DNA from 4 places in the Rathayibacter tanaceti genome. Region 1 is predicted to be linked to each of the others. Evidence: predicted binding sites of a transcription regulator. Region 1 holds the regulator's gene; each other region holds the start of a gene.

Region 1 (7,645 bases):
AGGCGCGCGGGCGCGGCCTCGGGCGCCTCCTGACCGAGTTCGTCGTGATGCTCGCCGTTGAGCGAGGTCTCGACCGGGTCGTGATGAACAGCGGCAGCCTGATGACCGCGGCGCACGCCCTCTACGAGAGCATGGGCTTCGTCCGGCTCGGCGATCGCGAGAACCCGCCCGGCGTGGAACCGACCCGCACCTATGGGCTCGAGCTGTAGCCCGGCCCCCGCCGCCGGGCATGGGACACTGGTCCCACGATGTCTCCACGTGCACACACCGGCCTCGAGCCCGCCGCGACCGATCCGGCGTCCCTCCGCAACTTCTGCATCATCGCCCACATCGATCACGGCAAGTCCACTCTCGCCGACCGCATGCTCGGCATCACGGGGGTCGTGGAGGACCGGGCGATGCGCGCGCAGTACCTCGACCGGATGGACATCGAGCGCGAGCGCGGCATCACGATCAAGTCGCAGGCCGTGCGGATGCCGTGGGAGCGCGACGGCCGCACCTTCGCCCTCAACATGATCGACACCCCGGGCCACGTCGACTTCTCCTACGAGGTCAGCCGCTCGCTCGCCGCCTGCGAGGGCGCGATCCTCCTGGTCGACGCCGCGCAGGGCATCGAGGCGCAGACCCTCGCCAACCTCTACCTCGCGCTCGAGAACGACCTCACGATCATTCCGGTCCTCAACAAGATCGACCTCCCCGCTGCCGATCCCGACAAATACGCGAAGGAGCTCGCGAGCCTGATCGGCGGCGACCCCGACGACGTGCTCCGCGTCTCCGGCAAGACCGGCGTGGGCGTCGAGGCGCTCCTCGACCGCGTCACCGAGCTCATCCCGCCGCCTGTCGGCGACGCCGACGCCCCCGCACGCGCGATGATCTTCGACTCCGTGTACGACGCCTACCGCGGAGTCGTCACCTACGTCCGGATGATCGACGGCAAGCTCTCGCCGCGCGAGAAGATCCAGATGATGTCGACCCGTGCGACGCACGAGATCCTCGAGATCGGCGTCTCGAGCCCCGAGCCGGTCGCCACCAAGGGGCTCGCGGTCGGCGAGGTCGGCTACCTGATCACCGGAGTGAAGGACGTCCGCCAGTCGAAGGTCGGCGACACCGTCACCACGGCATCCAAGCCCGCGACCGAGGCGCTCCCCGGCTACACCGAGCCGCTGCCGATGGTCTTCTCCGGCCTGTACCCGATCGACGGCAGCGACTACCCGGATCTGCGCGAGGCTCTCGACAAGCTGAAGCTCTCGGACGCCGCGCTCGTGTACGAGCCAGAGACCTCCGTCGCGCTCGGCTTTGGCTTCCGCTGCGGATTCCTGGGGCTCCTGCACCTCGAGATCATCACCGAGCGCCTCCAGCGCGAATTCGGCCTCGACCTGATCACGACGGCGCCCTCGGTCATCTACGAGGTCTCGACGGAGGACAAGAAGACCGTCACCGTCACCAACCCGAGCGAGTTCCCGGTCGGCAAGATCGCGGCTGTGACCGAGCCGATCGTTAAGGCCGCGATCCTCGCGCCCAAGGACTACGTCGGCACGATCATGGAGCTCTGTCAGAGCCGCCGCGGCACGCTGATCGGCATGGAGTACCTGGGCGAGGACCGCGTCGAGATCCGCTACCACATGCCCCTCGGCGAGATCGTCTTCGACTTCTTCGACAACCTCAAGTCGAAGACCGCCGGCTACGCCTCGCTCGACTACGAGCCCGCCGGCTCGCAGGAGGCCGACCTGGTGAAGGTCGACATCCTGCTCCAGGGCGAGCAAGTCGACGCCTTCAGCGCGATCGTGCACCGCGAGAAGGCCTACGCGTACGGCGTGCTGATGACAGGGCGGCTGCGCAAACTCATCCCGCGGCAGCAGTTCGAGGTCCCGATCCAGGCCGCCATCGGCGCCCGGATCATCGCGCGGGAGTCGATCAGCGCGATGCGCAAGGACGTCCTGGCCAAATGCTACGGCGGCGACATCACCCGCAAGCGTAAGCTCCTCGAGAAGCAGAAGGAGGGCAAGAAGCGGATGAAGATGGTCGGCCGCGTCGAGGTCCCCCAGGAGGCGTTCATCGCCGCGCTCTCGGGCGACGTCGAGACGAAGGACAAGAAGTAGGGGCACCCGCCCCCGCGTCGCCTCCCCGTCACGTCGGATAGTCTGGGTCGGATGGACAGCACGGCCCGGCGGGCGAAGCCGACGCACGCCGTGCGCGACGTGTCCGGGAAGAAGGTCGGGACGTGAGCATCCGCCGCTCCAACTTCGAGGGCCAGCCGCAGGTCACCTACGCGGCCGTCGGCGGCACGTTGGCGCCCGATCTGCTCGAGTACCCGCCGGACGGCTTCACCGCCGAGCGCTTCGAGGCGCGCCTCGGCTCCGGCGACGAGCGGTTCGCCATCACCTCCGCCTCACTGATGACGTGGGGCGTTCAGCGCGGCAGCGGCATCGAGGTCACCGACATCTCCACCGGCAGCGGCGTGCAGTACACCGGCGTGAACTTCGACTCCGCAGGCACGCCGATCGATCTGGTCAGCCGACCGACCGAGGAGCACTTCGCGCCGGACGGCACCCCCTACATCACGGCGGGTGTCACCGCGGTGCTCAAGGTCGTCCTCCTCGGCCGCACCTTCGACGCTCCCGTGCGGGTCGTCTACGTCGTCGACGAGCCCGACCAGATCGGCTTCGCCTACGGCACCCTCGAGGGCCACCCCGAGAGCGGCGAGGAGTCGTTCGTCGTCGAGCGGCGCGCCGACGACTCGGTCTGGCTCGTCATCCGTGTCTTCTCCCGCCCTTCCACCCGCCTGTACCGCCTGGGCGCGCCGGTGCTGCGTGCCGTGCAGAAGCGCCAGGTCAAGAAGTACCTGCGCGCTCTGCTGCCGGCGCGCGTCAGCTGACGTGGGCAGCGCCCTCCCGCTCGCCGATCCGGCCCCCCTCGACGGACTCCTGCCCGGCTCGGTCGCCGAGGGGGCCGAGAACCGCGACCTCGGACTGTACGTGCACGTCCCGTTCTGCCGGGTGCGCTGCGGGTATTGCGACTTCAACACCTACACCGCCACCGAACTGCGCGGAGCACGCCAGCAGGACTACGCCGACGAGGCGATCGCCGAGATGGCGCTCGGCGCCGGTGTCCTTGAGCGCGCGGGCCTGCCGCGGCGCCCGGCAGCGACGGTGTTCTTCGGAGGCGGCACCCCCACGCTCCTGCCCGCGGGCGATCTCGTGCGGATGCTCGACGGGCTGCGCGGGCACTTCGGCGTCGCACCCGGCGCCGAGATCACGACCGAGGCGAACCCCGACTCCGTCGACGCCGCCTACCTGCGGGCGCTGGCCGACGCCGGATTCACCCGGGTCAGCTTCGGGATGCAGTCGGCCGTTCCCCACGTGCTCGCAACCCTCGAACGCACCCACGATCCGGAGCGCGTGCCGTTTGTGGTCGAGTGGGCGCGCGAGGCGGGGCTGCAGGTCAGTCTCGACCTGATCTACGGGACGCCGGGGGAGTCGCTCGCCGACTGGGAGCTCTCGCTCGACTCCGCTCTCGCGAACCACCCCGACCACCTGTCGGCCTACGCGCTGATCGTCGAGGACGGCACGAAACTCGCCCGGCAGATCCGCCGCGGCGAGTTCGCGACTCCGGACGACGACCTCACCGCCGACATGTACGAGCTCGCCGATGCCCGGCTCGCCGCTGCCGGCTACTCCTGGTACGAGGTGAGCAACTGGTCGCGCGACGACGCGTACCGCTCACGGCACAACCTCTCCTACTGGCTCGGCCACGACTGGTGGGGCGTCGGCCCCGGTGCGCACAGTCACGTGGGCGGCGTGCGCTGGTGGAACGTGAAGCACCCGGCGGCCTACGCCGACCGGCTGAGCGCCGGATCCTCACCGGCGGCCGGTCGCGAGACGCTCGACGCGGTCACCCGGCGCGTCGAGGATGTGCTGCTGCGCTCACGGCTGGCGGACGGACTGCCGATCGACGCGGTCGCCCCGGATCGTCGGCGCGAGGTCGCCGGTCTCATCGCCGACGGGCTGGTCGATGGACGGGCGGCGCTGCGGGGCCGCGTCGTGCTGACGCTGCGGGGGCGCCTGCTGGCGGACGCGGTGGTCCGGCGGCTCACCGACGGCTGAGGCGCTGCCCGTCCGCTACCGGGACCGGCCGCCTCGCGTCCCGCGGCTGCCCGATCAGCAGGATCCCTGGGAGCGCCAGGATTGGCGGCTCGTTGCGGCGAGGCCGGCTCCGACCTACTTGAAGAACGGGATGCTGAGCGGATACGAGTAGTACTCGCCCGCGCTCGCTCGGACCGACGCGATGATCGCGAAGATCAGCACCAGGATCGGTACCGCGAACAGGACGAGGAACCCCACGAACACCGCGGTCAGGATCGTCCCCGCGATGTAGCAGATCAGCATGGTCAGCTGGAAGTTCAGCGCCGACTTTGCGTGCGCCTCCAAGAACGGACCGCGCCCCTTGAAAACCAGGTAGACGATCAGCGACGGCAGGAAGCTGAAGAAGATGCCGACGAGGTGGGTGACGATCGCCCAGGTCTTCTCGTCGGCGGGGTTCAGCGGCGGGGCGGGCGTCCCGTAGGCGGGAGGCGGGGGAGGGGTGGCCGACATGATGGTCTCCGTTCCGGCGTCGGCGCCGGGCATCCCCCGTGCGCTCGGCGTCCATCGTGGCATGCGGCGGCGGCGCACGCAGTCGTCCGTGCGGAGGAGATCGGAGGTGACGGCGAGGCTCCTCCCCAGGCCGCGCCGGGCGGGGGGTGTGGCCGATCCCCGCACATCCCCGCTCGCCGGGCTCGGTCGCGGTTATGATTGGCACTCAGAGTTGCGGAGTGCCAGGCTCCGCGCGGCGGCAGCGCCGCACAGGAGCGTGCCCGTGGGCACCCGGAGTCCGGCGGGAGGTCGGTCGTATGGTGACGGAGCGCGGTCTCCAGGTCCTGCGTGTGATCGTGCAGGACTACGTGGCGAGCCGGGAGCCGGTGGGCTCGAAGTCGATCGTCGAGCGGCACGCCTTCGGCGTGTCTGCAGCCACCATCCGCAACGAGATGGCCCAGCTCGAAGAAGAAGACCTGATCGCCGCCCCGCACACCTCCTCGGGCCGTGTGCCCACCGACAAGGGCTACCGCCTCTTCGTCGACCAGCTCGCCGACCTGCGTCCGCTCACCTCCGCGCAACGGCAGGCGATCGAGACCTTCCTCGGTCAGAGCCCGGATCTCGACGAGGTGCTGGTCAAGACGGTGCGGCTGCTCTCGCAGCTCACCAACAGCGTCGCCCTGGTGCAGTACCCCTCCTTCGGAGCCGCGCGGCTGCGCCATGTGGAGCTGGTCGCCCTCGCGCCGCGCCGGCTGCTCTCTGTGCTCATCACCGACACCGGGCGCGTCGACCAGCGCGTCCTTGAGACTCCGGAGGACGTCGACGACGCGCTCCTCGGCGAGATCCGGGCCAAGCTCAACACCGCTGTGCTCGGCCTCGGCCTCCAGCAGGCGGCCGAGATCCTCGGCTCCGTCGCCGAGCGGTTCAGCCCCGAGCGGCACCGCGTGCTGACCCCGATCGTGCAGACCCTGCTCGAGCAGGTCGGCGCCAACCGCCAGGACCGGCTCGTGATGGCCGGAGCAGCGAACCTCGTGCGCACCGAGGAGGACTTCTCGGGCAGCATCTACCCGGTGCTCGAGGCGATCGAGGAGCAAGTGGAGCTGCTGCGCCTCTTCGCCGAGATGACTCCCGATCCGCGGGGCATCTCGGTGCGGATCGGCCGCGAGAACGCGCCCTTCGGCCTCCAGGAGACCTCGGTGCTCACCAGCGGCTACAACACCGGGGGCGGCCAGGTCTCGCGCCTGGGCGTTCTCGGGCCGATCCGAATGGACTACTCCGGCAACATCGCAGCGGTGCGCGCCGTCGCCCGCTACCTCTCCCGTCTCCTCGGCGAGGAATAGCCCCCAGACCCCACCGGTCCCCGCCGGTTCCCCGGGTGCGCCGCGCCCGGCCCACCGACCCACGAACGAAGGACGAAGCCACCTGTGGCCGATCACTACGAAGTGCTGGGCGTCGATCGCGACGCCTCCGCCGACGAGATCAAGAAGGCGTACCGCCGCCTCGCGCGCGAGCTGCACCCGGACGTCAATCCGAGCGCCGACGCCTCCGAGCGCTTCAAGCTCGTCACCCACGCCTACGACGTCCTGAGCGATGCCCAGCAGCGTGCGCAGTACGACCGCGGCCCCCAGGAGGGCTTCGGCGGAGGCGGGCAGGGCTTCGGCGGCTTCGGCGACATCTTCGAGACCTTCTTCGGCCAGGGCGCGCAGGGCTCGTCACGCGGTCCCCGCTCGCGCCGCGAGCGCGGCCAGGACGCCCTGCTGCGCGTCGAGGTCTCGCTCGACGAGGTCATCTTCGGGGCGCACCGCGACCTCGAGGTCGACACCGCCGTGCTCTGCGAGACCTGCCAGGGCTCCTGCTGCCAGCCCGGCACCTCGCCGATCACGTGCGACATCTGCCACGGCTCCGGTCAGATCCAGCGCACGGTCCGCTCGCTGCTGGGCAATGTGATGACCGCGAGCCCGTGCGGCACTTGCCGCGGCTACGGCACCGTCATCGCCACCCCCTGCTCCACCTGCCAGGGCCAGGGCCGCGTCCGCGCGCGCCGCACCGTCCCCGTCGATGTGCCGGCCGGCGTCGACACCGGTCTGCGCCTTCAGATGCCCGGCAGCGGCGAGGTCGGCCCCGCCGGCGGCCCCAACGGCGATCTCTACCTCGAGATCAAGGTCAAGCACCATGACGTCTTCAGTCGTAACGGCGACGACCTGCTCTGCACTCTCGAGGTCCAGATGACCGACGCGATCCTCGGCTCCACCGCCACCCTCGCGGCGCTCGACGGTGACATCGACATCGACATCAGACCCGGCACGCAGAGCACCGAGATCGTGACGATCAAGGGCCGCGGAGTGACGCGGCTGCGCGGCAGTGGACGCGGCGACCTCCGCATCGGCATCCAGGTGGTCACCCCGACCAAGCTCGGCCACCGCGAGCGCGAGCTGATGCAGGAGTTCGCGAAGCACTACAAGCCGCAGAAGCCCGCGCTGACGCACTTCCAGCAGGGCCTGTTCTCCAAACTCCGCGACCGGTTCCTCGGCTGATCCCGTGGCGCACCACTACATCGACGAGACGCTCGACTCCGCCGGCTTCGCGCCCGGGTCGCGGCTCGCGCTGACGGGCGCGGAGGCACGGCACGCCGCCACCGTGAGCCGGATCCGCGTGGGCGAGAGCGTCCGGGTGGGCGACGGGCGCGGGCGCGTCGCCACGGCGGCGGTCGAGAGCGCCGAGGCGGCGCGGGTGGTGCTCGTGGTCGAGTCGGTGCAGGAATCGCCGGTGCCTTCGCCGCGCCTGGTCCTCGTGCAGGCGCTGGCCAAGGGGGATCGCGACGAGCTCGCTGTCCAGGCCGCGACCGAGCTGGGTGTGGACGAAGTGGTCCCCTGGCAGGCGACCCGGTCGGTGTCTCGCTGGTCGGGCGTGAAGGAGGAGAGGGGCCGCGAGCGGTGGCGCAGCATCGTCCGCGAGGCGAGCAAGCAGTCGCTCCGCGCCCGACTGCCCGAGGTCGCACCGCTCGCGCGGACGAGCGACGTCGTCGGCCGCGCCGCCGCGGCGCGGGTCCTGGTTCTCGAGCCGGGAGCCGCCGC
Region 2 (7,645 bases), 530 kb from region 1:
CATCAGAGACCTGCTCACCACGAGCCTCCGTTTCGCCGGCTTCGCCGTGCGGGCGGTCGGCAACGGGGCGCAGGCGATCTCCGCGGTCCTCGAGGAGGAGCCGGACCTGATCATCCTCGACGTCATGCTGCCGGACATGAATGGCTTCGGCGTCACCAAGCGCCTCCGCTCAGCCGGGTACACGTCGCCGATCCTCTTCCTCACGGCGAAGGACGACACCGAGGACAAGATCACCGGCCTCACCGTCGGCGGCGACGACTACGTCACCAAGCCGTTCAGCCTCGACGAAATCGTCGCGCGCATCAAGGCGATCTTGCGTCGCACCATGCACGCGGAAGAGGACGCGGTCATCCGCGCCGGCGAGCTGACCATGGACCAGGACACCCACGAGGTCCTCGTCGGGGACGAGCCGGTCGAGCTCAGCCCCACCGAGTTCAAGCTGCTGCGCTATCTGATGCTCAACCCCAACCGGGTGCTCAGCAAGGCACAGATCCTCGACCACGTCTGGGAGTACGACTTCAACGGCGATGCGGGCATCGTCGAGTCCTACATCTCGTATCTCCGCCGTAAGCTCGACACGCACTCGGAGGAATCGCTCATCCAGACCAAGCGAGGATTCGGGTACATGCTGAAGGTCGCGAAGGCATAGTCTCCGCGCCTCGGCGCCCGTCTCCGATCGGAGGCGCGACGCTGCCGATCCCGAGGGAGTTCCACCGCCATGCACCAGGGTCTGGCCGAGCGGTGGAACTCCATCTCGCTGCGCACGAAGATCACCGCAGTGACGGTGCTCCTGCTAACGCTCGGGCTGCTCGTCTCCGGCATCGGCACGATGACGATGCTCAAGCCTCAGCTGGTGGCACAGCTCGACGCGCAGCTGACGGACCAGGCGCAGAAGACCGCGAGCGACTTGGCGGTCCGCGGCATCGCCGCGCTGGACGACTCCAAGGCCGACTACGGAGCGGTCTACGCGCCCAACGGCGCTCTGTACAGCACGAACGCTGCGGGAGCGGCGGCCCCCGAGTTCCCCGAGGTCTTCACCATCGAGCAGGCCCTCCAGAGCGGGGACAAGACGATGGACATCTGGAGCGCGAACGGCAAGATCGAATATCACGCGCTGTCGACGGTCTACTCCCAGGGCGCCGGCTACGAGACCCTGCTCCTCGCCGTGTCGACCCGCAGCGTCGACAACATCATGACGACCTACCTCACGATCTTCCTCGGCTTCGGAGTCGCGATCGTCGTGATCGGCGCTCTCCTCACCCGCCTGCTCGTCACCACGACCTTCGCCCCGCTCCGCGAGGTCGAGCAGACCGCCGCCGCCATCGCCGACGGCGACTTCAGCCAGCGCCTGGACAGCACGACTCCCAACACCGAGGTAGGCCGGCTCAACCGCTCGCTCAATGCGATGCTGGGGCGGATCGACTCCGCCTTCCGCGATCGCGCGCGCACCATCGATCAGATGCGCAGGTTCGTCGGTGATGCGAGCCACGAGCTGCGCACTCCTCTCGTCTCGGTCCGCGGCTACGCCGAGCTGTACCGGATGGGCGCGCTGCAGACCCCCGAGGCAGTGGGCCAGGCGATGGAACGCATCGAGAAAGAGGCGATCCGGATGGGCGGCCTCGTGGAGGACTTGCTCGAACTCGCCCGCCTCGACGAGACCAAGCCCCTCGCGCTGGCCCCCGTCGACCTCATGCCCCTCGCGCGCGACGCCGCGATGGATGCGATGGCGTCGTGGCCGGACCGCGACTTCGGCGTCGAGACCCGCGACGACACTCCGGTCGAGACCCCGGCGCTCGAGCCCGACGAGGCCGACGCTTCGGCGACTCAGCCGATGGAGCTGTCCAATCCCGGGCTCACCGGCCCGATCCTCGCCGCCGGCGCGCGGCTCGCCCGGTTCCGCCGACGTCCGCGCCGGGTGAAGGCCGAGGAGATCGCCGCCGGTACGGCCACTGCTCCCGAGGCGCCCGGTGTTCCCGCGCTGGTGATGGCGGAGGAGAACAAGATCCGCCAGGTGCTGACCAACCTGATCGGCAATGCGGTCCGCTACACGCCCGAGGACACTCCGATCGAGATCGGCGTCGCCGTCGATCGCTCGCGAAGGCTTGCTCTGCTGGAGGTCATCGACCACGGCGAGGGCATCCCGCCGCAGATCCGCGAGAAGATCTTCCAGCGCTTCTGGCGCGCGGACACGTCGCGCACCCGCGAGACAGGAGGCAGCGGTCTGGGCCTGGCGATCGTGTCCTCGATCGTCGCCGCCCACAAGGGCCGCGTCGACGTCGTCGAGACCCCCGGCGGCGGCGCGACGTTCCGCGTCGCCCTGCCGCTGCTGACGGTCGGTCAGAACGGCGAGACGTCACCCGCCTCCGTCTGACCCGTCGACCCTGGAGCCGCGCGTCTCCGGATCACCCTCGGGCCTGCGGCTCGCAGGAAGGGACGGTTGTGTGCGAACACCGAACGGAACGCGATCCGCCGAGCCGGAGTGCAAGGCGGAGGCTGACGGGGCGAAGGGAGGCGCCGGACAGCCGATCGGCGCCCACATGGACCCGCACACACACAGACGGCGGCTCCCCCGGAGGGGAACCGCCTTCTGTGCAGTCGGAGACGGACTAGAAGTCCATGCCTCCGGTGGGGTCGCCGCCAGCAGCGACCGGGTTCTTCTCGGGCTTGTCGGCGACGACGGCCTCCGTGGTGAGGAAGAGACCGGCGATCGACGCCGCGTTCTGCAGGGCCGAGCGGGTGACCTTGACCGGGTCGATGATGCCCGCAGCGATGAGGTCGACGTACTCGCCGGTCGCGGCGTTGAGGCCGTGACCGGTCTGCAGCTCGCGGACCTTGGCAGCGACGACACCGGGCTCGAGACCGGCGTTCAGCGCGATCTGCTTGAGCGGGGCGTCGATGGCCACCTTGACGATGTTCGCGCCGGTCGCCTCGTCTCCGACCAGCTCGAGCTTCTCGAAGGCGATCTTGCCGGCCTGGATGAGGGCGACGCCACCACCGGCGACGATGCCCTCCTCGACGGCGGCCTTCGCGTTGCGCACGGCGTCCTCGATGCGGTGCTTGCGCTCCTTCAGCTCGACCTCGGTCGCCGCTCCGGCCTTGATGACCGCAACACCACCGGCAAGCTTCGCGAGGCGCTCCTGGAGCTTCTCGCGGTCGTAGTCGCTGTCGGTGTTCTCGATCTCGCCGCGGATCTGCGCGACACGACCGGCGATGGCCTCGGCGTCGCCGGCACCCTCGACGATCGTGGTCTCGTCCTTGGTGATGACGACCTTGCGGGCCGAGCCGAGCAGGTCGAGGGTGACGTTCTCGAGCTTGAGGCCGACCTCCTCGGAGATGACCTGGCCGCCGGTCAGGATCGCGATGTCCTGGAGCTGCGCCTTGCGGCGGTCGCCGAAGCCGGGGGCCTTGACGGCGACCGACTTGAAGATGCCGCGGATCTTGTTGACGACCAGGGTCGCCAGCGCCTCTCCGTCGACGTCCTCGGCGATGATCAGCAGCTGCTTGCCCGCCTGGATCACCTTGTCGACGACAGGGAGCAGGTCCTTGATGTTCGAGACCTTCGAGTTGACGATGAGGATGTAGGGGTCCTCGAACACCGCCTCCTGGCGGTCGGGGTCGGTCACGAAGTACTGCGACAGGTAGCCCTTGTCGAAGCGCATGCCCTCGGTCAGCTCGAGCTCGGTGCCGAAGGTGTTCGACTCCTCGACGGTGACGACACCCTCCTTGCCGACCTTGTCGATCGCCTCGGCGATGATCGCGCCGATCTCCGGGTCCGCCGCCGAGATGGAGGCGGTCGCGGCGATCTCCTCCTTGGTCTCGATGGCCTTCGCGCCGGCGACGAGCTCGGCGGTGACGGCCTTGACGGCCTTCTCGATGCCCTTCTTGAGGCTGATCGGGTCGGCACCGGCGGCGACGTTGCGCAGACCCTCGCGGACGAGCGCCTGAGCGAGGACGGTCGCGGTGGTGGTTCCGTCACCGGCAACGTCGTCGGTCTTCTTGGCGACCTCCTTGACCAGCTCGGCGCCGATCTTCTCGTACGGCTCGTCGAGCTCGATCTCCTTGGCGATGGAGACACCGTCGTTCGTGATGGTGGGGGCGCCCCACTTCTTCTCGAGGACGACGTTGCGGCCACGCGGGCCGAGGGTCACCTTGACCGCATCAGCCAGAGTGTTGAGTCCACGCTCGAGGCCGCGGCGGGCTTCTTCGTCAAAAGCAATGATCTTGGCCATGTGTGTTTCTCGTCCCTCCCGGACGTCGTGAAAGTTTCTGTGCTGGCACTCGACTGGAGCGAGTGCCAAGACCGATTCTGGCACTCGCGGTGGAGGAGTGCAAGCGACCGCCGCGACCGCCGCAACAGAAGGAGCCGCCGTCCGCACCAGGCGGACGACGGCTCCTCGAGCAGTCTCGATCAGACCGGACGGACCGATTCGGCCTGCGGGCCCTTCGACCCGGTGCCGACCTCGAACGCGACCTGCTGGCCCTCCTCGAGGACCTTGTATCCCGACATGTCGATGGCGGAGTAGTGGACGAAGACGTCCTGACCTCCGCCGTCGACGGTGATGAAGCCGTAGCCCTTCTCAGCGTTGAACCACTTGACGGTTCCGTTCGCCATCTCTGTACTCCCCAGTGCTGTGCTGCCCGCGGCACGAGCGATGCGCTGGTGCCTGGTTCGGAATCCTAACCGCACGGTTCTGCCTCGACAGGGCCGGAAGCGCCAGCGGGGCAAAGAGTTGCCCGGGATTCAACACGGGGGAAACGTGGCTGTAACAGAGGAGCCGGATCAGCCCTGGGCGGCCACGTAGTCGGCGCCCAGGACCACCACAACGGCACCGGTCTCGACGAAGTCCTGTGAGAGGGCGACGGAACCCGTGCCGAGGGAGCCGACGAGCCCGAGCGCTGCGCCCTCGAGCGCCGGATCGGTGTAGTAGACGGTGGTGGTGGCGACGTTCTCGGTGTTCGCGTTCGCGACCGTGGGGACGCTCCAGCCCGCGGTGGTGAGGGCATCGCCCGCGCTGGCGGCGAGACCGGCCGTCGCGGTGCCGTTGAGCACGGCGACTCCGAGGGACGGATCGACGGTCGCGACCGCGGTGGGCGCCGACGACGCTCCCGCCGCATCGGTCGGCGCCGTGAAGACGTCGGTGAACTGCACGCGATTGTCGATGACCAGCAGCCCGATGAAGCCGAGGAGGACGATCACGCCGGTGGCCAGGGCAGCCCAGGCGAAGGCGATCGCTCGGGCGTGCGGAGCCGGCGGACGGCGGTGCGCGCCGATGCGGCCCTCCGTGGCCGGGATCTCGTCGAAGCGGTCTCTCGGGTGCGTATTCGACATCGGGGGTACGGCCGGCCTTCCGTTGGTGGACTCGAGCAGCTCGTCTACTCGAGGCGCCCGAGGCGTCGCGCGGCGCGGGCGCCGGCGCGCTGGTCGCGGATGCGCTGCAGCCGCGAGACGAGCATCGGATCGTGAGCGAGAGCGGCCGGTGAGGCGAGCACTGCGCTGAGCACCTGATAGTAGCGGGCCGCCGAAAGCCCGAACTGGGAGCGGATCGCGTCGTCCTTGTCGCCCGAGCGGGACGTCCACTCGCGTTCGAAGGCGAGCACCCGCAGGTCGCGTTCGGAGAGGCCGGTGCCGGAGGTCGGGTCCGTCGTCGTGCTCATCTCTCCACAGTAAGGAGGACGGCCGGCACCCCGCGGAGGCGCTCCGACCGACAGCGAGCGCGATCCCGCGCGATCTCGACCAGGAGACGCCCGAGCACGGTCGCGATCACGGAATGCGCCCGCGCAGGACGGGGTTGAGGGAAAGAGGAGGGGAGCGACCTCCCCCGTACACTGGCGAGGATTCCTAGGGAGACCCATGTCGTCGTATTCTGTGAACAAGACCGACGCCGAGTGGCGCGAGGAGCTCGACCGCGAGCAGTACGCCGTGCTGCGCCAGGCCGCCACAGAGCGCCCGTGGACGGGCGAGCTGCTCGACGAGCACCGCTCCGGCCTCTACACCTGCGCTGCGTGCAGCGCCGAGCTGTTCAAGAGCGGCACGAAGTTCGACTCCGGGTGCGGCTGGCCCAGCTTCTACGAGTCGGTGGACCCGGACGCGGTCCAGCTGATCGAGGACAGCACACTCGGCATGGTGCGCACCGAGGTCCGCTGCGCGAACTGCGGTTCGCACCTGGGCCACGTCTTCCCCGACGGCTTCGGCACCCCCACCGGCGATCGCTACTGCATGAACTCGGTCGCGCTCGAGTTCACGCCCGAGGGCGAGTGAGAGTGTCCTCCTCCCCCGTCCTCGAAGCCGTCCTCGCGCGCCGATCGCGCTCGAAGGTCACGGCCGAGGCGCCGGGACACGAGGAGATCGCGACGCTCGTCTCCGCGGTCTCACGGCTCGCTGATCACAGTTCGTTGCGTCCGTGGCGTGTGATCGAGATCCGCGGAGCCGCTCGCGACCGGATCGGTCGCAGCTTCGCGGCCGCCTCCGGCGCCAAGAAGGACGGGCGCAGGTACATCGAGAAGACCCACCGTGCCTCACTGCTCCTCGCCGTCGTGGTCAGTGTCAAGAAGTCGAAGGTCCCGGCCTGGGAGCAGGAGGCGGTCGCCTCCGGCGTCGCGCACCTCCTCAGCCTGCTACTCGACGAAGCGGGCTGGGGCGTCTTCTGGCGCACCGGCTCCTACACGCGCGCCAAGGCGGTGCGGAAGGCGCACCGCCTTGAGAAGGGCGAGGAGTTGCTCGGCTGGCTCTACGTCGGCCGTCCCGACGGGAAGATCGGCGGGCCGAAAAGGCCTGCGCCGGCTGACCGGCACCTCAGCGTCCTCCAGCCCTGAGCGGCTGTCGCGGGCCTCGGGGCGGATCCGTCCCGAGGCCCGCGATAGGGTGTCCGGGTGCGCGAGCGCACCTGCCGACGTGGCGCAATTGGTAGCGCACCCGACTTGTAATCGGGCGGTTACGGGTTCAAGTCCCGTCGTCGGCTCACAAAGGACGAAGGCCCCGGACGCGCGTTGCGCAGCCGGGGCCTTCGTCGATGTGTGTGTCTAACCAGCCGCTGCCGGGGTGGACTCGGCCGGCGCAGGCGCCTCGGTCGTGGTATCGGTCGTGGCGGGAGCATCGTCCGGAGCCGGTGAGTCGGTGGCGGTCGGTGCGGGCGTCGCCGACGAGTAGGAGTCTGCTGCCGCCGACAGGACGAAGGAGCTGAAGGCGTCCGGGTCGGTCAGCGAGCCGGAGTAGGCCTCGCCGTTGACCAGGACGGTCGGGGTGCCCGTGACGGCGGGGACATCGGTGCCGGGCAGGGGGCCTGACGTCGCGCGCTCGGTCGCCGCGCGCACCCAGCTCACGAAGCTCTGGTCGTCGATGCAGCTGTTCACCGCCGCCGCGTCCTCGACCCCGGCCTGGGCCGCGTAGTCCTTGAGCTGGTCGTCCGAGAGCCCATCCGTTCCTTCGGCCGGCTGGTTAGCGAAGAGCAGCGAGTTGAAGTCGAAGAAGGAGTCGGGAGAGGTGTCGGCCACGCAGGCGGCGGCGTTGGCGGAGCGCTCCGAGTACTTGGTGCCGTTGGAGCGCGTGGTGAGGATGGCGATCGGGTGGATCTCGACCGTCGCGGCGCCGCTGGTCACCCACTCCTTGATCTGGTCGCCGTTGGTCTGCTCGAACTGCCCGCAGTAG
Region 3 (7,645 bases), 580 kb from region 1:
GACGCTCATTCTCGACACCGACGGCCGCCTGCTTCCGGACGCCAGCGGCACCGCGACCCCGGGCTCCACGGTTCTCCTCGAGGACGCCGAGACCGGACGCCGCTACGCCACCGCGACCGCCGAGGCGGACGGCACCTGGAGCGCTCGAGCCCTCCCTCTGCCGGTCGGCACGACCTCGGTGGTGGCACGCGCCGGCACGGCCAGCACCCCCGTCGAGGCCGAGCTGCGCGCACCGAGCCTGCTCGCTCCCTCGTCGGCGCCAGCCGGGGACGTCTCGGTGCTCGTGCTGACGGACGGCGGCGCCGCGGGGATCGAGATCCTTGTCGACGGCGGGACCGTACTGACGGATGACAGCGGGGCCCCCATCACCAGCGCGTCCGTCCCCCTCGGCCCCGGCGCCCACTCGCTCGGTGTGCGCTACACCTCGCCGGACGGCCGCGTGGGCCCGGTCGCCGAGTCCACGATCACCGTCGGCTGACCGGCCCGGACACCCCCTCCGCCACCGATATCCTGAGCGGATGCAGCCCGACGCGACCGTGCCCTCCACCGCCCGCCCCGCCCGCGCGGGCGCCGACGCCGCCTGGTCGGGCGAGCGCGCGGCCGGCAACCACTGGACGCTGACCTTCGCCTGCCCCGACCTCCCCGGGATCGTGCACGCCGTCTCCGGCGCGGTCGTCCAGGCGCGCGGCAACATCACCGAGAGCCAGCAGTTCTCGAGCGCCGACACCGGCCGATTCTTCATGCGACTGCAGGTCGAGTCGCCGATCACGCGGGAGGAGTTCGCTGCGGCACTGCTGCCGATCACCGAGCACTACGGGATGACCTGGCGCCTGGACGTCGTGGGCCGCCCGCTGCGCACCCTCGTGCTCGCCTCCACTGCGGCGCACTGCGTCAACGACCTGCTCTTCCGCCAGCGCGCAGGCCAGCTCGCGGTGGATGTCCCGCTGATCCTCTCGAACCACGGCACACTGCGCGATCTCGCCGAGTTCTACGGCGTGCCGTTCGAGTCGCGCTCTGTGGTCTCTCCGGAGTCGAAGCGCGCCTTCGAGGAGCGCGTGATCGAGGTGGTGGAGGAGCACGACATCGAGCTGGTGGTCCTCGCCCGCTACATGCAGATCCTCTCACCCGAGCTGTGCGCACGCCTCGCGGGGCGCGCGATCAACATCCACCACTCGTTCCTGCCGGGCTTCAAGGGCGCGAACCCCTATAAGCAGGCGCACGCCCGCGGGGTGAAGCTGATCGGAGCGACCGCGCACTTCGTCACGAGCGACCTCGACGAGGGCCCCATCATCGAGCAGAACGTCGTGCGGGTGGACCACTCGCACTCGGTCGCGCAGTTGGTCGCGATCGGCCAGGACGAGGAGAGCCGCACGCTCACCCAGGCGGTCAAGTGGTTCGCCGAGGATCGGGTGCTGCTCGACGGTGCCCGCACGATCATCTTCCGGTGACCAGGCGACGGCTAGCATGGTCGGCGTGAATCGAGCAGGAGCGGACGACGCGACCACCCCGATTGCGATCGGACCGAACGCGGTCCTCCGCTTCCTCCTGGAACTCGTCGCCCTGGTCACCTTCACCGTCTGGGGCTTCGCCTCGTGGAGTCTTCCCTGGAACATCGTCGTCGGCCTGGGCGCTCCGGTGCTGGCGGCGCTCGTCTGGGCTCTGTTCCTCTCTCCGCGCGCAGTGCTCGCGATCGACGTCTACGGTCGGTCGCTGATCGAGCTGCTGCTGATGGGGGCGGCAGCTCTGGCCTGGCTCGACCTCGGCCAGCCGATCGTGGCGCTGGTCTTCGGTGTGCTCGCCGTGATCTCGGGAGTCGTCGCGGGGCGCCGCTCACTCTGACCCGCTGAGCGGCCGCGCCCCTCCGGAGGTCCCGGTCGCCCGTGCCAGAGCATCGCCGACGACACGCTGCCGGCGGGGGCTCGGCCCTCCTCCGCTCGCCCGGGCGGCGCACGACACGCGGATCGGCCGCCCGATCGGCACGTCGCCCTGGCGAGGGGCGACGTCGAACGGCCGCCCCGCTGCTCCGACAGGAGCGAGCGGGACGGCCGTTCGCGGTGCTCGCGGAAGACTACTCCGCAGCACCTGCCTCACGGCTCGCCAGAGCGCGGCGTCGCAGGCCCGTGATCACGGCGCCCGCACCGAGGAGGGCGAGGGCGACGGCTCCGAGGAGACCGCCGTCGAAGCCCGTCGAGGGGAGACCGCCGGCGCCGGCGACGGGCGCTCCAGGACCGGTCGGTGACCCCGGCCCGGCCGGGGGGCCCGCCGTGGGCGTCGCCGTCGGCTCCGGATTCCCGGTCGGCTCCGGGGCCGCCGTGGGCTCCGGAGTCGCGGTCGGTGCCGGGGTTGGCGTGACCGCGTCGGCGACGTCGATGCTCACGAGCGTCGCCGGACCCGACTCACCGTAGGTGACGCGCCCCAGGTACTGGGCAGGCCCGGCCAGGTTCGACCACGAGACGGTGTAGGCCGTCGGCTCACCCTGAACAGCGTCGACGATCTGCGGGTCGGTGCTCAGCGAACCGAGACGCTCCTCCGGAGTGACGACGAAGCTGCGCAGGTCGAAGGTCGTCGCCGACGTGCCGGGGCCGACAGAGTAGATGACGGCCTCCACCGTGTAGCTGCCCGCCGCGGGCGCGGCAATGTCGACGCGCTCGTCGGCCGAGCCGGTCGCCGAGGTGTACACCTTCTTCGTGCTCTCGCTGGTGACGGTCAGGTCGAGGTCGGCCGTGTCGTCGATCGCGTCGAGGTCGAAGCGGGCGAACTCTGCGCCCTCGGGCACCTCCACCGTGGTGGTGAAGGAGGTGCCCTTGGGCAGGGTGCCCGAGTGGCCGTCGGCCGCCGTGGCGTCCTCGGCGAGGACACCCTCGGTCAGCCCGCTCGCGGCGAGCGGCAGGGCGCCGTCGACGCCCGGAGTGATCGTCACCGACGCGGTGCCTGTCGTGCCCGAGCCCGAGACCTCGTAGGGGGCGTCCAGCAGGACCGGACGCACCGCGATCGGGCTGCGGACATCGTGCTCCGCGCTCGACCACGTGAGGTATCCCGTGGCGAACTCGTTCAGCTCGGCGTCACCGGTCGTGAACGAGACCGTGTACTCCGCGGTTTGCCCCGCCTCGGTGAAGCTGAGGCTGGACGGGGAGACGACGGTGTCGATGCCGTCGATCCCGTCGACCGATGCCGTGTAGGTGCCCGGCCCGGTCGAGGTGACCGTTCGGGTCACCGTCTGCGTGCCGGCCAGGGCGCCGATGGCGATGGAGGCCTGGTTCAGGTCCGACGGGTCGATGGCCGCGATGGGGTCGATGACGGGGTTCGAGGTGAAGACGTAGCCCGCGCCCTTCAGGAAAGCGATCCAGTCGCTCGTGCCGCTCTCGTAGAGCAGCCCGGGGTCGAGGAACGCGGTCGGGTCGACGTGTCCGGCGCCCTGGGCGAAGACGTCCTCGGAGGCCGCTCCCGACTGGTCGACGCTGTCGTAGGCGGAGGTCATCATGGCCGACTTGACCGCCGACGGAGAGGCCTTCGGCGTGGCACCGAGGATCAGCGCGGCGAGGCCGGCGACGTGCGGTGACGACATCGAGGTGCCCGACTCGAACGCGAAGGCGGGGTCGTCGCCCTCGGCGTTGAAGCTGTCGGCCAGGATGGCGACACCGGGTGCCGTGAGGTCAGGCTTGAGCACGTCGGCACCGTCCGCCTCCGCGGGACCGCGCGACGAGAAGCCGGCGACCTGGGGCACGGGGATGACGGCGCCGGTCGGGTTGCCCTCGGAGAGCGTCACCCGCGCGCCGGAGGTCTTCGCGTACGCGGTGATCGCGTCGTAGGCCTGCGAATCGATCTGGATGCTCGGGACCGAGTGGTCGTCGACGTGCAATGCGTTCGGGGTCGCGTTGAGCAGGAGCATGCCGATGCCGCCTGCCCGCTCGACCTCGGCCGACTTCGATACGCGCGCGGTGACGCCCGCCGTGCAGGTGACGACCTTGCCCTTCACCTTCGCGGGATCGAGGGTGCCGGTCTCGCAGATCGCAGGATTCTCGGCGCCCGAGCGGACCACGTCGGCACTGTTCACCAGCGGGCCCGTGACGTCGTCGTGGACCGAGATCGAACCGCCCACGAACGCCTGGCCGTCACCGAGGGTGGCGGTCGCCGTGTAGGTGGGGACGGAGGAGGCGGCGACCGTCGTGTACCACGGCGAGGCGTGGTCGAGAGTGGAAGCGCCCGCTCCGGAGTTGCCGGCCGAGGCCGCGACGAAGACACCCGCGGAGGCCGCGTTGAGGAAGGCCTCGTCGATGGGAGTGAGTGTCGAGGTGGCCGAGCCGCCGCCGATCGAGAAGTTGATCACGTCGACGCCGTCCTTGACCGCCGCGTCGATGGCGGCGAGGATCCCGGAGCCGGAGCAGAAGTCGTCGTCGTCGGTGCCCGCCTCGGTGCCGTTCCAGCAGACCTTGTACGCCGCGACCTTCGCAGCCGGGGCGACACCCGAGATCTGTCCGTAGTCGTAGCCGTCGACGCTCGCCTCGACACCGGCGTTGCCGGCCGCGGTGCTCGCGGTGTGCGAGCCGTGTCCGTCGGCGTCGCGCGGGGAACGGTACTCGGCGTTGTCGGACGAGCCGACCTTCTCGCCGTCGCCGAGGAACCAGCGCGCTCCGATGAGCTTCTGGTTGCACTCGTCGCCGTCCCACTGCACGGAGGCAGGGAGTCCCGGCGAGCAGGAGCCGACGAACGAGGTGCCGTCGGACTTCGCGTAGGTGACCGTCGTGCCGTCGGTGTAGGGCTCCGCTCCCGGAGACGTCGCCAGTGCGGGGCCCGCGAACGACGGGTTCTCGGGCGCGATGCCGGAGTCGATCACGCCGACCACGATGCCCTTGCCCGCGTCGTCGATGCCACCCAGCTTCTGCCAGGCTCCGTTCTCGCCCTCGAGACCGAGGAAGTCGGTGGAGCGCTGCTGGCCGGTGTCAGGGACGGGGATGCCTGCCGCAGAGGCGAGCGGAGCGGTCTGCGCCGCGCGGTCGACCGTCAGGTTCTCGACCTTGCGGACCTGCGCGACGTCCTTGCGCTCCGCCAGCTCGCCAGCCTGGTCGCCGGAGAGGGTGGCTGAGAAGCCGTTGAGCGCCACCGTGTAGTGGTAGTCGATGGCCGCGTCGACCGCGGCGGCGACGTCCTGCTGACGCTGCTCGAGATGCGCCGCGTAGTCCTCGACCGGCGCGGAGGCGGCCTGGAGCTGCGAGCCCTCGAGGGGAGCAGTGCGCGCGAAGCGGGCGTCGGTGCCCTGATACGTCGCGGCCGAGGGCTCGACGAGGGTGACGACGTAATCGCCGTCGTCGAAGCTCTGCCCGGTGGAGAGTCCGCCGACGAGCGAGGCGCTGCCGACGAGTGGAGCGGCACTGGCGCCGGTGGTGGCGAAGGCCGCCGTAGCGGCGACGCCGAGTACGGCGAGTCCTGCGAGGATGCGCCTTTCAGCGCGACGGACGGGTGGACGGTGGGACAGGTGGATCGGCAATCGATGTCCTTACTCACGTTCGCTGGGAACCGGATCGGTTCTCACACAGAATCGACCCTACGAACCCGTTTGCCCAGCTTTGTTACGAGCACGTAACGAAGTGACCGGATCGGGGACGAAAATTTTTGGCACTCTCGCCAGCCGAGTGCTAATCTGGTCGCAGTTGAGTCGAGTCGGCTCAACCCTTGGAACTCTTCGTTGCACGACCGAATGGAGTGATCTCAATGGCCATCACCTACGACCCCATCCGCGAACTCGACCGCGTCGCCTCTGCCCTGCTCGGTGCAGGCCAGGGGCCCCGCCGTATGCCGATCGACCTCTACCGGGACGGCGACCACTACGTCCTCACCGCCGACCTCCCCGGCATCGACCCGGGCTCCGTCGATGTGGATGTGGACGGTCAGCTGCTCACCATCAGGGCGCAGCGGACCGTCGCCAGCGGCGACGACGTCACCTGGATCACCCGGGAGCGCCAGTCGGCCACGTTCGTCCGCCAGCTCAGCCTCGGCCAGGGCGTCGACACCGAGCGGATCTTCGCGTCCTACGACAACGGAGTGCTCTCGGTGACCATCCCCGTCAGCGAGAAGGCCCGCTCCCGACGCATCGAGGTCGTCTCGAGTGCCCGTCCCGAGCAGGTCCAGATCAGCGAGACAGCTGCCGACTGACCGCCGCAGCAGGGGCCCGTCCGCGTCCGCGCGGGCGGGCCCCTGCTGCGCGTCCGGGGATCCCCTACGCTGACCGGATGCGCGCTCCCTCCGCCACTGCCGTCGGCGTCCTTCTTCCCCGCGACCTCCCCGCCTCGGAGGTCCTCGCCTACGCGCGCCGCGCCGAAGCGCTCGGCTTCGACGAGCTCTGGGTCGTCGAGGACCTCGGCTTCCGCGGCGGCATCGCCCAGGCCGGAGCCGTCCTCGCAGCGACCGAGCGGATCGTCGTCGGCATCGGCATCCTGCCCGCCGCCGTCCGCACGGCGGCCTTCACGGCGATGGAGCTCGGCACTCTCGCCGAGCTCTTCCCCGGGCGCCTGCACGCCGGGATCGGGCACGGCATGCCGCACTGGATGCGCGGCCTCGGTGTCTGGCCGCAGAGTCCGCTCACGCTGCTCGAGGAGCAGTTCAACACGATCCGATCGCTGCTCTCGGGAGAGCGGACCAGCCGCACCGGACGCTACGTGCAGGTCGACGACCTCGTGCTCGAGTCGCCGCCCGTGGTCGTGCCGCCGCTTCTGGCGGGAGTCCGGGGGCCGAAGTCGTTGGCTCTCGCCGGCCGCATCGCCGACGGGGCTGTGCTGGCCGAACCGGTGACTCCGGAGTACCTCGCCCGCGCCCGCGAGCACATGGCGACGGCGGGACGCCTCGTCGCCTATTCGGTGGCGGCGGTCGACGACGAGGCCACCACCGCGCGGGACGCGGTGCGCCACGGGCTGGAGTGGATCGGTGAGCCCGACTGGGCGCCCCACATCGAACCGCTGCCGTTCGCGGAGGAGTTTGCCCGGCTGCGCGCGGCGAGCGCGGACCGCACCGCCTTCTCGCGCGGCATGCCCGATGAGTGGGTCGACCAACTGGCGGTCGTCGGCACGCCGGACGACGCCCGAACACGCATTGCCGAGTTGCATGCGGCCGGAGCATCGAGCGTCGTGCTGATCCCGTCGGGGCCCGACGCGACAGTGGCGATGACCGCGCTCGCCCGGGCGCTCTGACCTCGGCGCTCCCGGCCCGCAGAAACACGTTCGGCTCGCAGGATCCGAGGATCACTGCGAGCCGAACGGGTGTCCGAGAGCCGGAGATCAGGCGGACATGCGGGCCTGCAGGTTCTCGTCGAGGGTCGCGAGGAACTCCTCGGTCGTCTGCCAGCTCTGGTCGGGGCCGACGAGCAGAGCGAGGTCCTTCGTCATCTTGCCGGACTCGACCGTCGTGATGACCACGTCCTCGAGCGTCAGCGAGAAGTCGATGAGCTCCTGGTTGCCGTCGAGCTTGCCGCGGTGCGCGAGGCCGCGCGTCCAGGCGTAGATCGAAGCGATCGGGTTGGTCGAGGTGGGCTTGCCCGCCTGGTGCTGGCGGTAGTGGCGCGTCACGGTGCCGTGCGCCGCCTCCGCCTCGACGACGCTGCCGTCGGGTGTGGAGAGGACCGAGGTCATCAGGCCGAGCGAGCCGAAGCCCTGCG
Region 4 (7,645 bases), 630 kb from region 1:
CGCCTGCTCGAGAAGTTCAAGCTCGACACCAAGAAGGACGACTACGCGTCGAGCCTGTCGGGCGGGCAGAAGAAGCTCCTCGAGATGGCACGGGCACTGATGTCGGAGCCCGAGCTGGTCATGCTCGATGAGCCGATGGCGGGCGTGAACCCGGCACTGACGCAGTCTCTCCTCGGCCACATCGTGAACCTCAAGCACGAGGGCATGACCGTGCTCTTCGTCGAGCACGACATGCACATGGTCAACACGATCGCCGACTGGGTGATCGTGATGGCCGAGGGCAAGGTCGTCGCGGAGGGCCCGCCGTCGACCGTGATGAACGACCAGGCCGTCATCGACGCCTACCTGGGGGCGCACCACGACACCGACCTCGGGACAATCGAGGGCCAGCTCGAGATCGCCGAGGAGATGGAGTCGGACCTCGTCCGCGAGGACGTCGAGAAGCAGGCGGAGCAGGCGGGCATTCCGACGCCGGGGGACGATGCTCGGGCCGCCGCGCCGACGAGCGCGTCCCCGACGACCGACGCTCCCGCCGTCGAATTCGAGAAGGACGAGAAATGACCGCCGACACGACGACCCCGAACACGCTCGAGACCCACGATCTCCATGCCGGCTACGTGCCGGGGGTCAACATCCTCAACGGCTCGAACGTCTATGTGAAGCGCGGGGAGCTCGTGGGCATCATCGGCCCGAACGGCGCGGGGAAGTCCACGCTGCTGAAGGCGATGTTCGGACTGGTGAACATCCGCCAGGGCACGGTGGTGCTCAACGGCGAGGACATCACGGGGCTCAAGGCCGACAAGCTGGTGTCGAAGGGCGTCGGGTTCGTGCCGCAGAACAACAACGTCTTCCCGTCTCTCACCATCGAGGAGAACCTCGAGATGGGGGTCTACCAGAAGCCGAAGACGTACCGCCAGCGGCTCGAGTTCGTGACGGAGCTGTTCCCCGAGCTGTCCAAGCGCCTGAAGCAGCGCTCGGGATCGCTCTCCGGAGGCGAGCGCCAGATGGTGGCGATGTCGCGTGCCCTGATGATGGACCCGTCGATGCTCCTGCTCGACGAGCCCAGCGCGGGCCTGTCGCCGATGCGTCAGGACGAGACCTTCGTCAATGTGCAGCGGATCAACCGCGCGGGCGTCTCGATCATGATCGTCGAGCAGAACGCCCGCCGCGCCCTGCAGATCTGCGATCGCGGCTACGTGCTCGACCAGGGGCGCGACGCCTACGAGGGCGCCGGCCGCGAGCTGATGAACGACCCGAAGGTGATTGAGCTGTACCTCGGCACGCTGGCGACGACCAACGAGGTCACCACGAGCACTCCGACCGTCGGCGGCTGAGCGCCACCGCGAAGGGCCCACCGTCTCCGGATGGCGGGCCCTTCGCCGTTCCCGGAGCGTCCCGTCCGCCGTGGCGAGTCATCGAGGCTTTCTCCGCAACGGAGGCCCTCGAGAGGGTGACAGCACCGTGGCCGTTCTGACGTAGTTTTGGGGACACGGGTCGTCCCCGACACGGAATAGCCCGCCTCACCTCGCCCGCCGGTGGAGCTTCGATCGGCCGCCGGGTCCTCTCTCCCGCAGCGCCACGAGTGCTGCGGCATCCGCTTCGAAGGAGCCGATCATGAAGAGCTACACCCCCGCACCCGTCGCCGTCGGCGCCACCTTCGGCACCGGCGCGATCGGAGACTACGACCGCTGGAGCGTTGTCGGCGTCTACGCGCAGGTGGTCATCGCCGAGACCACGGGCGGCAAGCGTCGCAACTACAGTCGCTCGTTCGTCACCTACCGGCTGGCGCAGGAGGCGGAGCTGCTCCGCGCCTCCTAGGCCCTCTCAGCACGCCCCGAGCGCGCGTCCCCCGTCGCCACAACGGACGGGAGGGCGCGCGCTCCGTCGTCGGCCGGGAGCGGAGAGTGTCGCCACGGACGCAACGGGCTCCGGCACGACGAAGGGGCCCGGTCCGAAGACCGAGCCCCTCTGTGGAGGCGACCGGAGCCGCGCCACCGCGTCGTCAGTTCAGCGAACCCTCGACGGTCTCCTCGAACGAGGTGGTGTTACCCGCCCCGTACTTGTAGATCGAGACCGAGGCCTCGCTGGTGTCGCCGTTGTCGTCGAACGAGATCGGGCCGGACAGGCCGTCGTAGTCGATGTCCTCGCCGTCGGCGATCAGCTTCGCGCAGTCGGCGAAGGTCGTGCACTTCGTGCCGCCCTCCGACACCGCCTTGAGGTTGTCACGGATGGTCGCGCCGTCCGTTGCGCCGCCTTGGAGCGAGGCGAGAGCCGTCAGGATGGTCGCGTCGTACGACTCCGGCGCGTAGCTGAAGACAGTGAGCGGCGGGTTGCCCTGCGACTCGACGAGGGACTGCAGCGACGACTGGAAGTCCTCGGACGCCTGCACACCCGGGTTGGTGAACTGCGCACCCGCGATGTCGACGTTGGTGTCCGACTCCTTGATGACACCGTAGTTGCCGTCCGTGCCGTAGAGCTTCGAGAAGTCGAAGCCCTTGGCCGAGAGCTGCTCCGCGATGGTCTTGATCTCGTCGAACGAGATGACGACCAGCGCGTCGGGGTTCGGCGCGAGGACCGAGGTCAGCGCCGAGTTGAAGTCGGTGGACGCCGGCTCGAAGATCTCCTCGGCCGCGACGACTGCGCCGCCCGCCTCAAGGGTCTCCTTGATGTTCTTCTCGAGGCCGGTGCCGTACGCGTCGTTCATGTAGAGGATCGACACGTTCGTCTTGCCGTCGCCGAGGATCTTGTTGCCGAGGATGCGGCCCTGGAGCACGTCCGAGGGGGCGGTGCGCCAGTAGTAGCCGTCGTCGTCGTAGGTGGTGAAGTCCGGCGAGGTGTTGGCCGGCGAGATCTGCACGACGCCCGCCTGGGTGACCTGGTCGATGAAGGTCTTCGAGACGCCCGAGGACGCCGCACCGATGATCGCGGACACGTTGTCGGCGAGCAGCGAGGTCGCGGACTGGGTCGCGATGTCGGTCGTGGTGTCGCCGGAGTCCTTCTGCTCCGCCTCGATCGAGATGCCGGCATCGGCGTCGGTGATGTCGGCGACCGCCTGCTCAACGCCCGCGATCTCGGGCGGGCCGAGGACGGCGAGGGTTCCGGTCTGGGGGAGGATCGTGCCGATCTTCAGGGACAGACCGCCCGAGTCGCCGTCGCCACCCGATCCGCTGTCGCCACCGCCGGCACAGCCGGCCAGGACGAGAGCGCTGGCGCCCAGAATGGCGACGCCGCCGAGGGTTGCCCGGAGGGACCGCGCGCGGGCCGAGCCGGCCTTCGCGTAAACGCCCATGTTGCTCCTTGAGAGGTGTGTGTCAGTGGGAGCGGCGCCGGTGGCAACCGCTCGGCCAACCTAACCTCCGAAGCAGCCGTGAACAATACAGGGGTGTTACCAAAAGGTTTCGCGACCGGATCGTTACTTTTTCGCCGCCACGTCAGGGCTGAACGACGCGTTCCGCACTTCCGGCCGAGAAACGGCGCCGGCGGCGCTCGGCTGCGACGAGGTCGACTGAGAAAACGGCCAGGGCGGCCCACACCAGTGCGAAGCCGATCCAGCGCTCCACCGGCATCTCCTCGTGGAGCACGAAAGCCCCCACGAGGAACTGGAGGAACGGCGTCAGGTACTGCACGAATCCGACGATCGAGAGCGGGAGCCGACGGGCCGCGCCGGCGAACAGTAGCAGCGGCACGGCGGTGACGATCCCGGCCGAGGCGAGGATCAGGGCGTGCCCGACGCCCTCGGTCGTCAGCGTCAGGCCGACCATCGAGCCGACCACGACCAGCTGCACGACGGCGAGGGGAGTCAGCCACAGGGTCTCGAGCATGAGGCCGCCGGCGGCGTCGACGCGTCCGCCCACCCGGCTCTTCACCAGCCCGTACAGGCCGAACGAGAAGGCGAGGGCGAGGGAGATCCACGGGAACGCGCCGAAGCCCACCGCGATGACCAGCACGGCGACCGCACTCATGCCCATCGCGACCCACTGGGCGGGTCGGAGGCGCTCGCGCAACACGAGGACCCCCAGCAGCACGGTGACCAGCGGGTTCATGAAGTAGCCGAGAGCAGCCTCGATCACGTGGCCGGTCGTCGTGGCGATCACGTAGACCTGCCAGTTGATGTAGATCAGCACACCGGCAATCGCCATCACTCCGAGCAGGCGCGGCTGCCGCAGCAGCGCGGCGAACGACCGCCAGCCCCGGGTCACCGTGAGCAGGATCACGCAGAACGCCAGCGAGAACAGCACGCGGAACGCGACGATCTCGAAGGGCGAGGCCGGCGCCATCGCGATGAAGTAGAGCGGCATCGCACCCCAGAGCAGGTACGCGCCGAAGGCGAACAGCAGCCCGGTCGACGACATGCCGCCCGCGGGCCGCTGCACCGGCTCGCCCGCCCCGACGGGCGCACCGGCGGTCGATGGGGCGAGGGGTTCGGCGGGGGTGCGGGAGGCGGACACTCCCCCGATCCTACGCACGGCGTCGACCGCAGAAGGGGGCAGAGGGCCGTCGCGGCCGGCGGATCAGGCCACTCGTCGCCAGGAGGACCGACCGGGGACGACGGAGGGCCCGGCGACCGAGGTCGCCGGGCCCTCCGAGGAGTCCGGACTAGCGGACGACGACCGCGAGGACGTCGCGCGCCGACAGGACCAAGTAGTCCTCACCCGAGAACTTGACCTCGGTTCCGCCGTACTTGGAGTAGATGATCTTGTCACCGACCGCGATGTCGAGGGGCACGCGGTTGCCGTTGTCGTCGATGCGACCGGGCCCGACGGCCACGACCTCGCCCTCCTGCGGCTTCTCCTTGGCGGTATCGGGGATGACGAGACCGGAAGCGGTCACCTGCTCCGCCTCGACCTGCTTGATGACGATGCGATCTTCGAGCGGCTTAATGGACACCGACACGGTTGACCTCTTTCTTGACGACGAGATGGGCGGAGCGTGGTTCTGGCACACACGCTCCGAGAGTGCTAGATCCATCGTAGGGGCTCGGCTGGCACTCGTGCAATCAGAGTGCCAAGCCGGACGGCCGAGCGGCCGGAGCCTGTGGCCTACCATGGCCGGATGCGACGCGACGAGCTGGTCGAGCTCCTCTCCCCCGAGGGTCTCCGGCTCCTCGACTCCCTCGACGGGTACCGGTCGGACGACCTCGTCCGCGCCGTCGCCCGCCTCCGCGCGGCCGGCCACTCGCCGGTGCTGGTTGCTGCGGTGCTGACCCAGGCGCGCCTTCGACAGAAGGCCGAGGCCAAGTTCGGCGAGTTCGCCCGCTCGATGCTCTTCACCGACGCCGGCCTCGAGCAGGCGACGCGGTTGCGCGTCGCGGCCCTGCATGCCGGCCGGTTCGCCGCCGCCGGAGCGAGCCGGATCGCCGACCTCGGCAGCGGCATCGGCGGCGACGCCCTCGCGATGGCCGCCATCGACCTGGAGGTGACGGCGGTCGAGGCCGACGAGGTCACCGCGACGCTGGCGAGCTTCAACCTCGCCCCGTTCCCCCGTGCGGGCGCAGCGCACTCCCGCGCGGAGTCGTTCGACCTGACGGGCTTCGACGCGGTGTACCTCGATCCCGCCCGCCGCACGGCCGGTCACCGAGAGACCCGGCGCCTGGACGACCCCGACGACTACTCGCCCTCGCTCGACTTCGCGTTCGGCCTCGCCCGGCACCGGCCGGTGGGCGTCAAGGTCGGTCCGGGGTTCGATCGCGAGCGGCTTCCCGAGGAGGCGGAGGCGCAGTGGGTCTCGGTCGATGGCGAGCTGGTCGAGACGGGCCTGTGGTTCGGCGCGCTCGCGCGACCGGGAGTGCGCCGCTCCGCTCTGCTGATCGGCGCGGGGGCGACCGCCGAGCTCACCGCTGCCGGGGACAGCGAGGATGAGGAGGTCGGCGCTCTCGGCGCCTTCGTGCACGAGCCCGACGGCTCCGCGATCCGCGCCCGGCTGCTGGGCGAGCTGGCCCGAGAGAGCGGCTCGCGGATGCTCTCGCCCGGGATCGCCTACCTCACCGGCGACGAGGCCGCCGTGTCGCCGTTCCTCCGCAGCTTCCGCGTGCTGGCCGAACTTCCGCTGGACGAGCGCACCCTGGCCAGGGAGCTGCGCTCGCGCGGCATCGGAGTGCTCGAGATCAAGAAGCGCGGGGTCGACATCGACCCCGCCCGGTTCCGCAAGCGGCTCGGCCTCGCAGGTCGCGCCAGAGCGGTCCTCATCCTGACGCGGATCCAGGGCCGCCACCGCGCGCTGCTCGCCGAACGCGTCGAGCGGTCCTCCGTCGGCTGAACGCGGGAGCGGTCAGGAGCCCGAATTGACCGCACCGAGGGCGATCGAGAAGACGACGATCGTGATCGCCAGGTAGACCAACGACACCAGGATGCCCACGACGCCGGTGATGATCGCGGTCAGCGCGAGGCCGCGCGCGCCCGGCTCGCGGCGCCGACCGAGGAAGCCGAGGACGACAGCGGGCGCCGAGAGGATGAATCCGAAGCCCCAGGCGAAGATCGAGACGACGAGCCCGACGATACCGAGGATCATCCCGACGAGGCTCAGCGTCCGCGGGACGACAGGCGCCGGGGAGCCGACGGAGCCCGGGGGGAAGGTGTGGGCCGACGCGGCGGGATACGGCGGCGCGGCGTTCGAGGGCGGAGCGGGCGCTGGCGGCAGCGGCGTGCCGTAGACCGGCGGGCGCGCATCTGCGGCGGGCGGAACGGCGGATGTCGCGCGGGGCGGAACCGGCGGGGCGGGCGGACCCGGCGGGGCGGGCGGGGATCCCTCGTGCTCGTCGGAGCTGGACCGGGTGCTGTCGCTCATGCGCCGAGTCTAGCCAGGGTGCCGTGTGCTGATCCCCGCGGATCAGGCGGGCAGATAGCCTCCGTCGCGCAGGTCACCGACGAAGGCGCTCCAGACCAACCAGGCGACGACCGCGAGGACGATCACCAGGTAGCCGAGCACGAAGCCCGCGACCGCGAGGCCCCGGCCGCGCTGCCCCGACCGACCGGCCTGCACGAATCCGACGTGACCGAGCACGATAGCGGCGGGAGCGAGCCCCAGCAGTCCGCAGACCAGAGCGGCAACCGCGAGCGGGGCGAGCGGTGGCCGGTGCGGTGCGGATCCGGGTGCGGCCGGAGCCGTCGGCGGCGGCGCGGCCTCCGACGGCTCCCCGAGCGGCGGATCGAACGGCGCGGGCGACGGATCGACCGTCTCCCGGCGCACGGTGTCGTCGCTCACGATGGATCCCTCCTGAGGGTGCGGGGCCTTGAGGTGCGGGGGCTCGGGGTGCGGGGGCGAGGATGCGGGGGCGAGGATGCGGGGGCGAGGATGCGGGGGCGAGGATGCGGGGCTGGGACCGGCCGGCCGGCCCCTGCCGGGAGGCCGGGCGATCAGTACCCGGTCGTGGGAGCGCTCGCGGCGAACGCGAAGACGATGATCGAGGCGATGATGCCGAGGACGATCGAGGCGAAACCGATGATGACGGCGGCGAGCGCGAGGCCGCGGCCCTTCTCCCCCGTCCGCTTGATCTGCGAGAGGGCGATGAAGCCGAGGACGATCCCGACGATGTTGACGACGAACGCGGCGATGAAACCGATGATCGCCAGAACGTTGTAGCGGTCGGAGGTGGGCGTGTACGGAGTGGTCATGGGATCCCCCTTGATCAGGAACGAGCGGATGCGCC

The links. The regulator HrcA, encoded in region 1, represses chaperone genes, less so after heat shock. The targets are predictions, from matches to a motif close to TTNGCACTCGNNNNNNNCGAGTGCNAA.
Region 2: groL (chaperonin GroEL) is a predicted target of HrcA. The motif match lies at 4,272-4,298, and genes of this name have one in related genera.
Region 3: GSU10_RS11600 (Hsp20/alpha crystallin family protein) is a predicted target of HrcA. The motif match lies at 5,611-5,637, and genes of this name have one in related genera.
Region 4: groES (co-chaperone GroES) is a predicted target of HrcA. The motif match lies at 4,982-5,008, and genes of this name have one in related genera.

What each region holds. Positions count from the first base shown of each region.
Region 1 is NZ_CP047186.1:1,882,883-1,890,527, reverse strand. It holds gene GSU10_RS08915 (GNAT family N-acetyltransferase) at 1-209, shown strand, start outside; gene lepA (translation elongation factor 4) at 249-2,099, shown strand; gene GSU10_RS08905 (DUF1990 family protein) at 2,222-2,875, shown strand; gene hemW (radical SAM family heme chaperone HemW) at 2,877-4,103, shown strand; gene GSU10_RS08895 (DUF4870 domain-containing protein) at 4,218-4,592, opposite strand; gene hrcA (heat-inducible transcriptional repressor HrcA) at 4,889-5,911, shown strand; gene dnaJ (molecular chaperone DnaJ) at 5,996-7,105, shown strand; gene GSU10_RS08880 (16S rRNA (uracil(1498)-N(3))-methyltransferase) at 7,110-7,645, shown strand, end outside.
Region 2 is NZ_CP047186.1:2,413,896-2,421,540, forward strand. It holds gene GSU10_RS11310 (response regulator transcription factor) at 1-649, shown strand, start outside; gene GSU10_RS11315 (sensor histidine kinase) at 719-2,371, shown strand; gene groL (chaperonin GroEL) at 2,607-4,229, opposite strand; gene GSU10_RS11325 (cold-shock protein) at 4,409-4,612, opposite strand; gene GSU10_RS11330 (LytR C-terminal domain-containing protein) at 4,781-5,329, opposite strand; gene GSU10_RS11335 (DUF3263 domain-containing protein) at 5,374-5,655, opposite strand; gene msrB (peptide-methionine (R)-S-oxide reductase MsrB) at 5,852-6,259, shown strand; gene GSU10_RS11345 (nitroreductase family protein) at 6,256-6,813, shown strand; tRNA gene GSU10_RS11350 (tRNA-Thr) at 6,887-6,959, shown strand; gene GSU10_RS11355 (DsbA family protein) at 7,021-7,645, opposite strand, start outside.
Region 3 is NZ_CP047186.1:2,467,619-2,475,263, forward strand. It holds gene GSU10_RS11580 (sigma-70 family RNA polymerase sigma factor) at 1-478, shown strand, start outside; gene purU (formyltetrahydrofolate deformylase) at 519-1,448, shown strand; gene GSU10_RS11590 (YrdB family protein) at 1,474-1,839, shown strand; gene GSU10_RS11595 (S8 family serine peptidase) at 2,069-5,485, opposite strand; gene GSU10_RS11600 (Hsp20/alpha crystallin family protein) at 5,710-6,150, shown strand; gene GSU10_RS11605 (LLM class flavin-dependent oxidoreductase) at 6,228-7,181, shown strand; gene GSU10_RS11610 (NADP-dependent isocitrate dehydrogenase) at 7,269-7,645, opposite strand, start outside.
Region 4 is NZ_CP047186.1:2,511,713-2,519,357, forward strand. It holds gene GSU10_RS11765 (ABC transporter ATP-binding protein) at 1-561, shown strand, start outside; gene GSU10_RS11770 (ABC transporter ATP-binding protein) at 558-1,334, shown strand; gene GSU10_RS11775 (hypothetical protein) at 1,615-1,818, shown strand; gene GSU10_RS11780 (ABC transporter substrate-binding protein) at 2,003-3,289, opposite strand; gene rarD (EamA family transporter RarD) at 3,432-4,352, opposite strand; gene groES (co-chaperone GroES) at 4,597-4,893, opposite strand; gene GSU10_RS11795 (class I SAM-dependent methyltransferase) at 5,053-6,255, shown strand; gene GSU10_RS11800 (DUF4190 domain-containing protein) at 6,268-6,783, opposite strand; gene GSU10_RS11805 (DUF4190 domain-containing protein) at 6,826-7,200, opposite strand; gene GSU10_RS11810 (DUF4190 domain-containing protein) at 7,353-7,610, opposite strand.